One region of the Mycobacterium sp. SMC-11 genome, then DNA from elsewhere that is predicted to be linked to it. Evidence: predicted binding sites of a transcription regulator. Region 1 holds the regulator's gene; each other region holds the start of a gene.
The links. The regulator LexA, encoded in region 1, represses DNA repair genes until DNA is damaged. The targets are predictions, from matches to a motif close to CGAACANNTGTTCG.
Positions count from the first base shown of each region.

Region 2: a site for LexA is predicted at 2,511-2,524, ahead of ACKY0X_RS10600 (HNH endonuclease signature motif containing protein). Genes of this name have one in related genera too.
Region 3: a site for LexA is predicted at 2,192-2,205, ahead of ACKY0X_RS08365 (DUF222 domain-containing protein). Genes of this name have one in related genera too.

Region 1 is NZ_CP176430.1:2,850,136-2,854,571, reverse strand. Features, by position in the region: gene ACKY0X_RS13420 (LGFP repeat-containing protein) at 1-995, shown strand, start outside; gene ACKY0X_RS13415 (nuclear transport factor 2 family protein) at 996-1,448, opposite strand; gene lexA (transcriptional repressor LexA) at 1,451-2,137, opposite strand; gene ACKY0X_RS13405 (LysM peptidoglycan-binding domain-containing protein) at 2,351-2,851, shown strand; gene nrdR (transcriptional regulator NrdR) at 2,997-3,461, shown strand; gene ACKY0X_RS13395 (peroxynitrite isomerase) at 3,497-3,982, shown strand; gene ACKY0X_RS13390 (proteasome assembly chaperone family protein) at 3,991-4,436, opposite strand, start outside.
Region 2 is NZ_CP176430.1:2,276,149-2,280,584, forward strand. Features, by position in the region: gene ACKY0X_RS10595 (lipase maturation factor family protein) at 1-1,010, shown strand, start outside; gene ACKY0X_RS10600 (HNH endonuclease signature motif containing protein) at 1,022-2,506, opposite strand; gene ACKY0X_RS10605 (hypothetical protein) at 3,255-3,560, shown strand; gene ACKY0X_RS10610 (hypothetical protein) at 3,557-3,706, opposite strand; gene ACKY0X_RS10615 (DUF2834 domain-containing protein) at 3,947-4,375, opposite strand; partial or broken gene dtd (D-aminoacyl-tRNA deacylase) at 4,422-4,436, opposite strand, start outside.
Region 3 is NZ_CP176430.1:1,782,890-1,787,325, forward strand. Features, by position in the region: gene ACKY0X_RS08355 (AMP-binding protein) at 1-43, shown strand, start outside; gene ACKY0X_RS08360 (ankryin) at 34-744, opposite strand; gene ACKY0X_RS08365 (DUF222 domain-containing protein) at 790-2,178, opposite strand; gene ACKY0X_RS08370 (N-6 DNA methylase) at 2,377-3,834, shown strand; gene ACKY0X_RS08375 (restriction endonuclease subunit S) at 3,831-4,436, shown strand, end outside.

The DNA of each region.
Region 1 (4,436 bases):
CCTGGGACAAGCTCGACGGAGCTTCCGGAAAGCTGGGCGCCCCGGTGGGGGACCAGACCGTCGAAGGTGACGTGGTGTCGCAGAAGTTCACCGGCGGATCGATCGCCTGGAACCAGGCGAACAACACCTACAGCAGCGAACCGGCCGAGCTGGCGCAAGCGCTGTCGGGCCTGCAGATTCCCGGGACGAACCTGCCCGACGGGAGCAAGTCGACAGCGACTGGCGCAGCCAAGGAAACGCACTGGAACTGGATGTGGGTGCTGATCCCGGTTGTAGTGCTGGCAGTGTTGGGCGCCCTCGCCGGGGCTGCGATGTGGTGGCAGCGGCGTCGGCCGGCCGCTGTGCTGCCGGGCTCGCCGGTTGCAGTGCCGGCCCCGGTCGCCGACGACTACGACGACGATGACGAGCAGTGGGCCCACCAAGACCGGCGCGACGACCACCGCGACGATCACCGCGAGCACGAGGGCACCGTCCGGCTTCCGAGTCGCTACGGCGCCTCCGCCGCGCCGTACGCGTCCGAGCCCGAACTGCCCGTCTCCTCGATTCCGGATGCGCCGTGGCTGCACTACGGCGAGCACGAAAGCGAGGCGGAGGTCGACGACGATGACGACACCGACACCGCCCCCACCCGGGTGGTGACCGAAGAAGATTTCGGCACCGGTCGGCATGCCGTGGGGCACGGCGGTGGCGGGGCGGACCCACGGGGGTTCGGCGCTGTCGCAGAGCCCCGTAGGTTCGGCGGTGGCACGGACACCCGCACCTTCGGCGGTGGTGGCGAACCGCGCAACTTCGGTATCGACGAATCGGTACACCCGGTGATGCACCTGCCGCTGGACGACCCGTATCAGCAGCCGAACGGCTACCCGATCAAGGCGAACATCGGCTCGGGGCTCTACTACACCCCGCAGAACGCGCTGTATGACGACACCCTCGCCGAGATCTGGTTCGCCACCGAGGATGCCGCGCGGCTCAACGGCTTCACCAGGGCCGGCTGATCACCGCAGCGGCAGCGGCAGGTCGCGTTCGCGCTGCGGGCGCGGGCCGAAGAGGCGCCGCTGCGCCGCGGTGATCGGGATGTCGTTGATGCTGGATTCGCGGCGGCTCATTCGGCCGTCGGCGGCGAACTCCCACAGCTCGTTGCCGTAGCTGCGCCACCACTGGCCGTCGGCGTCGCAGCATTCGTACTGATAGCGCACCGCGATCCGGTTGTCCTGGTAGCACCACAGCTCTTTGCGTAGTGCGTAGTCACGTTCGGCGGCCCACTTGCGCCGCAAAAATGCTTCGATCTCCGCGCGCCCGGTGAGGAACTCGTCCCGGTTGCGCCACACCGAGTCTTCTGTGTAGGCCAGCACCACACGTGCGGGATCCCGGGTGTTCCAGGCGTCCTCGGCGGCTTGGACCTTCTGTCGCGCCGACTCCGCATCGAACGGTGGGCACGGCGCGAACATGATCAGACCTTGCGGATGACGGTGACGACTTTGCCCAGCACCACCGCATCGTTGCCGGGTATGGGATCGAAAATGGGGTTGTGCGGCATCAGCCAGACCTGACCGCCGGTGCGTTTGAACGTCTTGACGGTTGCCTCGCCATCGATCATTGCGGCCACGATGTCGCCGTTGTCGGCGACGTTCTGCTGGCGCACCACAACCCAGTCGCCGTCGCAGATCGCGGCGTCCACCATCGATTCGCCGACCACCTTGAGCAAGAACAGCTCACCTTCACCGACCAGCTCGCGGGGGAGCGGGAAGACATCCTCGACGGCTTCCTCGGCCAGGATCGGCCCGCCGGCCGCGATCCGGCCCAGAACTGGAATGAAAGCGGGCTCGGGCAGCGCATCCGAACCGGCGAACTCGGTGCGTTGCGCGGCCTCGACGGCGCCGGTGATGTCGTCCTGGCCGCGGACGTCGACCGCGCGGGGCCGGTTGGGGTCACGGCGCAGATAGCCCTTGCGTTCGAGCGTGCGCAGCTGATGAGCAACCGAGGAGGTCGAGGTCAGCCCGACGGCATCGCCGATCTCGCGGATGCTCGGCGGGTAACCCCGCTCGTTCACCGAAGCGCGGATGACGTTCAGGATCGTGCGCTGCCGCGCGGTCAGCGCTGAGTCCGGGCCCGCCGGGTTACTGCTGCTGTCACTCATGGGGGCGAATCTAGTCGCATAGCTGCGATTAATCAAACATGTGTTCGAGGTGTGTCGCGCGGGCGTTCGAAAGCGTCGACGACTTGTCGGACCCCTTCGCTAATGTTTTCGACAACGATTCGATCACGTGTTCGGACATCGAACATACAATCGATTAGTATTCGAACAGTCGAGCGAACAGGGTCGCCGACGCCGAGTGAGGGAGAACCGCACATGATGCTCATCGAGACGATCGCCCCGACGTTCGAGCAGACCCGCAACGAGCGGGCCCAGCTGCATCGCGGTCCTCGGACCTCGGGCCGCGCATACCCGATCCGCACCCAGCCGGCGCGGCTGGTCCGGCCGCGGCCCGGCGGCGCCCCGCTACGGCACCGCGGTTCCGGGGTGCTGATGTCCCGTGCGCCGCACCGGCCGCAGCCCGTCAAGGCCATCACCCCGGCGACCACCGTCGTGCTGGCTCTGGTCGCCGCCGGTATCACTGTGTGGCTCGGGCTGATCGCCCAGTTCGGCGCGGCAGCAGCCGGCGGTGCCTCCGCGGTGCCCGACCAGCTCGGCGTGGTGCGCGTCCAGAGCGGCGAGAGCCTGGCGCACCTGGCGGCCCGCGTCGCACCGGACGCGCCGGCCGGACAGGTCATCGAGCGCATCCGCGAGCTCAACAGCCTGGAGTCGGTGGCCCTGGACGCCGGCCAGACGCTGATCGCTCCGCTGGGCTGAGGTCGCCGTGTCGCTTCGGTCGCCGCTCGCGGCGACTGCGCAGCGCCGCCGGGAACCCGCGCAGGTACGCTCGCAGTTGTCCCAATGGCCCACGGTGCCCCAGCTGTCTGAGGGTGCGGGTTCCCGGCACGGCGAAGGAGCGGCAATGCACTGCCCGTTTTGTCGCCATCCAGACTCCCGGGTGGTGGATTCCCGCGAAGCCGATGAAGGCCAGGCCATTCGGCGCCGTCGGTCCTGTCCGGAATGCGGTCGCCGATTCTCCACGGTGGAAACCGCGGTGTTGGCCGTGGTCAAACGCAGTGGCGTCACCGAGCCGTTCAGCCGGGAGAAGGTCATGCGCGGCGTGCGCCGGGCCTGCCAGGGCCGCCAGGTCGATGACGATGCGCTGAATCTGCTGGCTCAGCAGGTGGAAGACGCTGTGCGAGCGGCAGGTTCGCCGGAGATTCCCAGCCACGAGGTGGGCCTGGCAATCCTGGGTCCGCTGCGTGAACTCGACGAAGTCGCCTACCTGCGATTCGCCTCGGTGTACCGATCCTTTTCCTCGGCCGCCGACTTCGAGCGGGAGATCGAGGCCCTGCGCGAACACCGCGAGATGCCCAGCACCAGTTGAGCCGTGCGGGCGTCACCGCGCACTACGCTGGCGCCATGGCACCCGAGTTGCATCCGAACCTTGTGGAGTTGGCCCCGCTGTTGGGCACCTGGTCGGGCCAGGGATCCGGGGTGTATCCCACGATCGCGTCATTCGACTACCTCGAAGAGGTGGTGTTCTCACACGTCGGCAAGCCGTTCCTGGTGTACAGCCAGAAGACCAAGTCGCCCGCCGATGGCCTGCCCCTGCATGCCGAGACCGGCTACCTGCGGGTGCCGCAACCCGGTCAGATCGAGTGGGTGCTGGCGCATCCCAGCGGTATCACCGAGATCGAGGTAGGCAGCTACACGGTCACAGCCAACGGCGTGGACCTACAGATGTCCGCGCCGACGATCGGGCTGGCGCCGACGGCCAAAGAAGTGACCGTCCTGGGCCGCCACTATCGCCTCGACGGCGATGAGTTGTCGTACACGCTGGACATGGGCGCAGTCGGCCAGCCCGCGCAGAACCACCTCACCGCCACGCTTCGTCGGACCGAGTAGCCCGGACCTCAGTCGTCGCCGTCGAGGTTCTTCTTCGCCTCCTGCGCCAGGAAACGCTCGAACTCGGCACCGAGCTCGTCGGCGCTGGGCAGCTCTTCGTCGCGGGACAGCAACGAGCGATTCTCCTGGGCGGTGACGAATGCGTCGTACTGGCGTTCCAGGGCCGTGACCACTTGGGCCACTTCGGCGCTCGCTTCGACCTGCTGGTCGATCTTGGAACGGATCTCGGCCGCGGCGTCACGGAGGTCGCTCAGCGGCAGTTCCAGCGCGCCGGTCTGCGCGGCCTGCTTGAGCAGCGCCTCGGCTGCCTCGGGGTAGTCGGTCTGGGCCACGTAGTGCGGCACATGCACCGTGAAGCCGACGACCTCATGGCCGTGCTGAGCCATCCGGTACTCCAGCAGGTTGGATGCGCTGCCGGGAACCTGAACCTCGGTGATCCACGGGGTGAATTCGC
Region 2 (4,436 bases), 570 kb from region 1:
TGCTGGTCATGTGGCTGGCGCGTTGGCTGCTGTTCCGCATCGAGTTCGGCGCGGGGCTGATCAAGTTGCGCGGCGATTCCTGCTGGCGCGACTTGACCTGCCTGTACTACCACCACGAGACCCAGCCGATGCCCGGCCCGTTGAGCTGGTACTTCCACCACCTGCCCAAACCGTTGCACCGAATAGAGGCAGCGGGCAACCATGTCGCCCAACTGGTGGTCCCGTTCGGGTTGTTCGCTCCGCAGCCCATCGCCGGGGTGGCCGCCGGGATCATCATCATCACCCAGTTGTGGCTGGTCGCCTCCGGCAACTTCGCTTGGCTGAATTGGATCACGATCGTTTTGGCCGCCGGGGCTCTCGACGAATCCTGGTTCACCGGAACGATTTCGGGCCTGCAGGCACCGGACATGCCGGCGGCCCCGATGTGGTTCGCCGCGCTGGTGATGGTGTATGCGGCGGTGGTCGTGGTACTGAGCTACTGGCCGCTGCGCAACATGGCGTCGCGCAATCAGCGCATGAATGCCAGCTTCAACCCGCTTCATCTGGTCAACAGTTACGGTGCGTTCGGGACTGTTGGCCGCTTCCGTCGGGAGCTGGTGATCGAGGGAACGGCGGCGGCGGAGCTCACCGAGCGAACGCCCTGGTGTGAATACCACTTCAAAGGTAAACCCGGTGCGGTGGACCGACTTCCGCGTCAATGGGCGCCCTACCATCTGCGGCTGGACTGGCTGATGTGGTTCGCCGCGCTCTCGCCGCGGTATGGGCTGCCGTGGCGTGATGTGCTGCTGCAGCGGTTACTGAGCAATGACCGCGACACGTTACGTCTGTTGCGCTACAACCCGTTTCCGGACACCCCGCCGCGCTTCGTGCGGATCCTGCTCTACGAGTACCGCTTCACCACGTGGGCCGAACGGCGACGGGACGGAGCCTGGTGGCATCGCACCCTGGTGGGCGTCTATCTGTCGCCCGTCTCGGCTGCCGGGTTGTCCGCTCCGCCCGACTTCCGTTAGTGCCGCGGCGGTCACCCCGCTTCGGGCCAATCGTTGATCGGCGGTGGTAGTTCCTCGGGTAGATCGCCGGCCTTGTCGGGTGTCGGGTTGGGCCGGGTGTGGTAGTCGATGACGGCTTCGATGAAGTGGAACGGGTTCACTCGGGGTTGGCCGCGTTCAAGTTTCGGTGGGGGAATCCATGCGACGCGGCCGTCGTGTCCGAGGGTGGTAGTCCAGCCTTGTTCGGTGGCCATCCGGTTATCGGGTGCACACGCCAACGCGAGGGCGTCGACGTCGGTTTTTCCGTTGTGGGCCCAGTCCTTTTCGAGATGATGCGCCTGGGACAAATACCCCGATACGGTGCAGCCGGGTCTCGTGCAGCCGCGATCTCGGGCATGTAGCACGATGCGTTGATCTGCTGAGGCGAGCCGCTTGCTACGTCCCAGCCAGAGCGCGCGCCCTTTGCCGTCGAACACGCTCAAGTAGTGGTATGCGTGCTCGGCCATCCGCAGTAGGTCGGACATGGGGAGGAGCGATCCGCCGGCCGTGTGTGCTTTGCCGGTGGTGCGGGGGCCGGTCACCGGTGCGTGGCCGGCTGCGACGTGTAGCTCGGCCAGGGTGGTGGTGACGATGACGGTCACCGGTAGGCCGTTGAGTTGGCCGAGATCGCCGCAGGCCAGTAGGGCGCGGGCGGCGGCCAATAGCGCGTCGTGGGTGCGTTGGTCGGGGCGGCGATTGTCGCGCTGGATCTGTTCTTGGCTCGGTGTCCCGCTGATGCACGGGTGCTCGTCCGCGGCGTTGCACATCCCGGGGGCGGCGAGTTTGGCCAGGATCGGCTCGAGGGTGGCGCGCAGTTCTGGGGTGATCTTGCCCGACAGCGTGCTCATCCCGTCGACGTCTTGGCGGCCCAGGCGCAGTCCGCGCTTCGCGAGGCGTTCCCGGTCGGTGAAGTCTCCGTCGGGATCGAGTACGGCTACTAGGTGATCGGCCAGGCGGGCAAAGGTTTCCGGCGCGAATTGTGTTGCCAGTACCGCGAGGTCGCGCTCGGCTCGCTGACGGTAGGCAGCACTGACCGCGGCCGGTATTTTCGTCAAGGCCTTGCGGGCGATCGCCACATGCTCCGGCCCGATCCGACCCAGAGCCTGTGCGGCGGCCAGTTCCGGCAACGCGGGCTCCAGGGGTTCCCCGGTCACCGCGGCGCGTGGCCCGAGCTCGGCGGCCTCGGCCAACCGACGCCGCGCGCTGGCGCCGCTGATCCGCAACCGCTCGGCCAATGCCTTGGTCAGCGAGCACGCCCCCAAAGCGCCCGGATCGCCGTCGGTGACCAACCGGGCCAGGATCCGGTGATCGACCACCGGCGCCCGCCACGCCAACGCTTCCCGGCGGGCCAGCACCGCCATCAAGTCGTCGGCGCTTAAGGCATCCAGCGAGCATTCTGCGAGCTGGTCATAGGCGGTCTCGATCGCGTCGAGGCACCCCAGAATGGTGTCCCGATCCGCGATCGCATTCCTGCCCATGTATCGAACACTAGTTCGACCGACCGACAGAAAAGTCGGCTGACCCAAACCTGTTAGCAGAATCGTCAACTGTGGATAACTGTGGCCACGGCTGGAAGGTTCTGGAAACGGCTCGTCCGCGACGGCAGGCGGTTGGTAGACGTCGATCGAGAAACCGCAAGTAGTAAATGGTGCCGTCGGGTGATACTGGACAATTCAGGGCATCGGCAATGGCCCACATGGCTTTATCGAGCGGGTGTGCATCCGGGCCCGGCTCAGGAATCTCAGGAAGGACCAACCGACCGTGGACGTCGATATGCGGTTGCATCAACCCCTCCTCACTCGGTGATCAGGACGAAAGGAACGCAATGACGCGCAAGGCATACGCAAGCGGTAGCCAGCGAAGGAGACGCCCCGTGTGGGGTAAAGCTCTACTCGCGGTGGCTCCGGCCGCGTTGCTTATCGCAGCACCGGCACCGGTTTACGCCGACGGTGCATGCACCGCGTTGGCACCCGACTTTGACGCGTATAAAGCGTGCACGAAGAAGATGGACGTGTCGTGCGTGTACGCTGGACGCTTTTATGTGGAAGTCCACGTCGCCTGCAGCTACCCGGACGGCGGCCGGGATGACTGCATCGAACACCTTGATCCCTCCCCGTTCAGCAGCGGCGCACAGATTGTCAGCCACACTTGTACGTACGTCCCGCCTGGTTCCGAGCCGGCTCCGGCACCAGAATCCGGCGCGGAGCCGCGTTAACGAGACGAGTCGTGTGGAACAAAGCCCTACTCGCCGTGGCGCCGGCCGCATTGTTTATCGCAGCACCGGCACCGGTTCACGCCGACGAAACGTGCACCGCATTAGCCAACGTGGAAACCCTTGATGCGTATAACCAGTGCATGGTCAAGATGAACGTGCGCTGCCAAAGTCGTCGTGGAAATGTTTTTCTGGAAGCCTTCGTGACCTGCAAGTACCCCGACGGTGGCCGGGATGAATGCATCGAGCACTTTGGGGCTCTGGCTGACGGACGGGTTGATGACTTGGCCTGTACGTATTTCCCGCCGGGTGCGCCTTAGAAGAGGTCGTTGCTCCCGAATATGGTGCCGATGGCGTTCCACATGGTTTGTATGGTGCGGACGACTTGTCCGAGGGGGTCTTCCATATCGCCGCCGGTGCCGATGGTGATGTCGAAGGTTTTCGGTGTGGACTCGTCGTAGTACATGCGGACTGCGCTGACTTGGTCGGTGTAGAGCAGGCCGTCGATTTCGAACAGGCAGCGGGTGCCGATGTCGAAATCGTAGAAGATCGAATACGGCCGCCGATTCCAGATGCTGATCTTGAACGCCTGATACGGGCGGGTTGTCCAGTGCCCCTGCCGTAGGGCTAAGGCTGAGCTGACGGGCCGCGAGGCAACGAACCCCTTATGCGCGCAACGTGATACGAGGCAGTATGCGGGCGCGCGCTATCGGGTATCGACCCACAGCGTTGCGCCCGCCAGCACCAGGGTGACCACGGCCAGCAGTGCCGCATCAAGGGCACCCAGGCGGGGTGCCGAGGCGCCCTCGGCGGCCAGCCGACGTTCGCGGGCGATCAGAAACAACGGGAAGGTGAAACTGATCGCCGTGAGGAATCCGCCGAAGATGTAGGCCCAGACGAACCGCACGTTGTGCTTGCGGGCTTCGGTGACCATCAATACCGCCGCCGACAGAAACAGCATCAGGATGTCGGCGGTGATCGAGCGGGACGCCGGTGTCACCGCGGTGTCCGGCAGCCACCGGGAGAAGAACGAGTCGGTTCCTTGGTAGGCCAGGTTCTGGCTCCAGGTGGCGACGAGCGCGGCGACGGCGATCGCGGCGTACCCGCCGTAACGGACCTTGGCAGCTGTATTCATCGGGCCACGTTAGCGCCCACGGCACTGGGCGTAGAGCGGTTTCGCCTCAGAGCTCGAGCAG
Region 3 (4,436 bases), 1.1 Mb from region 1:
GATCGCCAAGGGACAGTTGCGTGAGATCAGCGGTCACTCGTAGCCCTCGTAAACCTGCGACGGGCCCTCGGGTGTGATGAGGCAGCCGACGGTCGCGACATGCACATCGCCGACCGGGTCGAGTTCTCGATAGCCGCCGACCACCTCGATGTCGTTATCGCGCAGTCCGATCCGAAATCCGCCCCACAGGTAGGGCACCGGGAACCACAGTTGTTTTCTGGGCAGCTCGTGCAGCACCTCGACCGGGGGATAGCGGAGCATCTGGCGCAGGTCACCACCGCGGAACAGGTGTTGGATCAGGTCGTCGATCACGGCGGTGAGCTGGAAGTTGAGCGCGGCGACCCGGTCTGGGTCAAGGGCGGCCGGGGGAGGCTTGAGCACCTCCAGCAGTTCGGCGGACCGTTGGTGCTCGACGGCCAGGTCATAAGCGGTGCGTCCGGCGGCGTCCGGTTGCGAGCGCAGCGCACCCTGCTCGATCAGCCAGGACGCGACATCGGCAGAGGCGCCGTGCCAGCCGGCCTGATGCAGCACCGTCAGCCAGGTCTTGCCACCGGGCCGCCACGCCTTGATGTCGACCACGTGATCGCCGCGGTCGAGTTCCCGGATCACCGTGCTCCACTTGCCCCGCTTGGCCATGTCGGCCAGATAAAGCGCGGCCTGTGCCTGCCGGTTGCCCAGCAGTGAGCTGTCCATCACGCCCGGCCACAGCGGCGCGTTGTTGCGGATCTCGGCATAGGTCGTCACGGTGCCATCTTCTCGCGGTTCGGGCTCGGATGCCTGATGTCGCGGCTATGGATCTGCGTCGTCGTCGAGAAGTTCCTCGGGATGGTGCAGATGGTTGATCCGTGGTGGGCTGGTGCCGTCGGTCCAGGCCAGGCGGCCTTGCTCGGTGACCACGGTCTGTAGATCGCCACGGGTGGCACCCCCGTGGTCGCCGCCGCAAGCGAAATGGAGCTCGTCGGGATTGGTGCGCCCGCCGTGTGCCCAAGCGGTCGAATGGTGAACTTCGCAGTGGTAGCCGGGCTCCGGACAGTTCGGTCTGGTGCAACCGCGGTCGCGGGCGTGGCAGATGATCCGGTGATCCAGGGTGGCGATGCGCTTGCTGCGGCCCAGATACAGCGGCCGCTCCGAGTGGTTGTCGAACACCGCGAGGTAGTGAATCGAGTTGGCCGCCATCCGGATCAGATCACGCATCGGCAGGCGGCTGCCACCGCCGGTGCGGGCCGCAGGCGGCATCGGGATGTCCGGGTCAGCCATGGCGCGGACCGCTTGGTCGAGGTCGGCGAGTTTGGTGACGGCGATGACGGTCACCGGAACGCCGCGGTGAGTGCCCATGGCGCCGGACTCGATGCCATGACGCAGGGCCAGCTTCAGTGCGTCGTGGTCTCGTTGCCCCGACGACCTGGAATCGCGTTCTGGTGTGCCCTCGGGCTTGCGGTGGCCGGGGCGAACCGCAGCGATGGCTGCTTCGAGGTAGGCGCGAGTTTCCGGGTCGATACAGCCGTTCAGCTTGCTCATTCCATCGGGACCTTGACGGCCCAGGACGAGGTTGCGCCGCCGTGCCCGGTCCTCATCGGTGAAATTGCCGTCGGGATTGAGGTGATCGGCGATGGCGTGCCCGATCGCGGTCACGAAGACGGCGTCCTGTTCGGTGGCGTGGCGCACCAGAGTCCGTTCGGCGGCCTCACGATCGGCCGGTGCGACTTTTGCGGGCAGTTCGTCGAGGGCCTTGGTGACCGCTTTGATGTGGTCATCGCCGATACGGCCGTCCTCGACAGCGGCGGCGACTTCGGGAAGTTCGGGTGGGGTCGGGGAGCCGGTCAGATTGCGCCGCGGCCGGATGCGCGCCGCGATGCGGAAACGGCGCCGGACCTCGGCCCGAGTGATGCGCAGGCGTGACCACAGCAGGTCCGTGATCTTGGTGTCGGCGGGCAGTCGGGGGTCGTCGGGGCCGTCGGCGGGATCGGCGATCTCGCCGAAGATGCGGTAGGACAGGCCGCGATTGACTCTGTGCTGGGTTTCGAGGCGTTCGGCAACTTCCACGCGAAACGCGTTGCCGACGATGTCGGTGTCGGCGCAGCGGAGCCGGGCCTGGGCGTCGTCGATCAGTGTCAGGTCCGCGCGGACGGCCGCACGGGCCGCCGCGGCGGGGGGAAGGACCTGATCTGGCTGGGACACATCCCCAACGTATCGAACAATTGTTCGAATGCTGGGGGTCGAACGATCGCCTGTGGATCAATCGGGCAACTGTGGATGAAAGCGGCCGGAACTGCGGCGCGCCCGCCGGCGTGCATGTCACCGGTTCCGTTCCTGTCGGTATTGCCCTATATACAGTGCTGTTCAACCTTCGACGGCCGCAGACAGGTGGGTGCAGCAGTGATAACCGGTGAGCTCAAGGGCAAGATCGACCGGGTCTGGGATGCGTTCTGGTCCGGCGGCATCTCCAACCCGCTGGAGGTCATCGAGCAGATCACCTATCTGCTGTTCATCCGCCGGCTGGACGATCTGAACACGCTCGCAGAGCAGAAGGCGCGCCTCACCGGCGCCAGTGACGGCATCCTGTTCGGCGAGAGCCAGCAGCATCTGCGTTGGTCCAAGCTCAAGCATGAAGACCCGACGCTGATGCACAAGATCGTCGCCGACGAGGTCTTCCCGTTCCTCCGCGGCCTGGGCGGCGACGGATCGACGTACTCGGAGCACATGCGCGACGCGCGGTTCACCATTCCCACCCCGCAGCTGCTGTCGCGAGTGGTGGACCTGCTCGACGACATCCCGATGGATGACCGCGACACCAACGGTGATCTCTACGAGTATCTGCTGTCCAAGATCGCCTCCGCCGGCGTCAACGGGCAGTTCCGCACTCCGCGACACATCATCAAGGCCATGGTTGCGATGACGGCGCCGCGGCCGGGCGACGAAATCTGCGACCCCGCCTGTGGCACAGCCGGATTCCTGGTGGCTGCCTCGGAGTACGTCCGCGATCAGCACCCCGGCGTACTAACGAACGCCGAGCAGCGGCAGCACTTTCACGCCAGCATGTTCCACGGCTACGACTTCGATGCCACCATGCTGCGCATCGGCAGCATGAACATGCTGCTGCACGGGGTGGAATCACCGGACATCCGGTACCGCGACTCGCTGTCTGAGGGCGCCAGCGAGGATGCCGAGAAGTACACGCTGATCCTAGCCAACCCGCCGTTCGCGGGTTCGCTCGACTACGAGTCGACGTCCAAAGACCTGCAGCGCGTGGTCAAGACCAAGAAGACCGAGCTCCTGTTCCTAGCGTTGTTTTTGAAGCTGCTGAAGCCGGGTGGCCGGGCAGCGGTGATCGTGCCCGACGGGGTGCTGTTCGGATCATCCAAGGCGCACAAGGAACTTCGCCGGGTGCTGGTGGAGGAGCAGAAACTCGACGGAGTGGTGAAGCTGCCGTCGGGGGTGTTCAAGCCGTACGCGGGGGTGTCAACGGCGATCCTGCTATTCACCAAGACTGACTCCAGTGGAACTGACAACGTTTGGTTCTACGATGTGCAGGCCGACGGATTCTCGCTCGATGACAAGCGCAACCCGGTGGAGGCAAACGACCTGCCAGATGTGGTGGAGCGGTGGGTGTTGCGTGATGGTTCCGAACTCGAACGAGCACGTACCGAGCAGTCCTTCTGCGTGCCCAAGGACGACATCGTCGCCCAGGGCTATGACCTGTCGCTGAACCGGTACAAGGAGATCGTGCACGACGAGGTCGAGCATCGGCCGCCGCTGGAGATCATCGCCGAGATCGAGAAGTTAGAAGGGGAGATTTCGGCGGGGCTGGCGGACTTGAAGGCGATGCTGTCGTGAGGCGGGTGGCCTTGGGGGAAGTCGTGGATCTCCGCGCTGGTATCGGCTTTCCGCCCGCGCTCCAGGGGCGTAAGAGCGGTGAGTATCCGTTCGCCAAGGTCGGAGACATATCACGGCACGGACGCAATGGAGCGCTATACATCGATACCGCCGACAACTTCGTCAACGACGCAGATCTCGCTGCGCTCAAGAGCAAGCCAATTCCACCTGGCAGCACACTCTTCGCCAAGATCGGCGAAGCAATCCGGCAAAACCACAGAGTCATAGTTGCTAGACCGATGCTCGTCGACAACAACGCCATGGCTGCGACGCCTACGTCGCAAGTCGACTCAGGCTATCTTTTCCGGTTTCTGCAGTCGGTCGACCTGTACCGGTATGCGACGTCGACAACGGTTCCCTCCCTGCGGAAGAGCGACCTCGAGCGGATCGAACTGCCCCTCCCGCCCCTCTACGAGCAGCGCCGCATCGCCGCGATCCTCGACCAGGCAGATGCGCTCCGGGTCAAGCGGCGCGAAATGATTGCACAATTAGACGAACTCGCACGGTCAATCTTCCTTGAGATGTTTGGCGACCTTCGGCCCAGCATAACCCTCGGCGAGTGC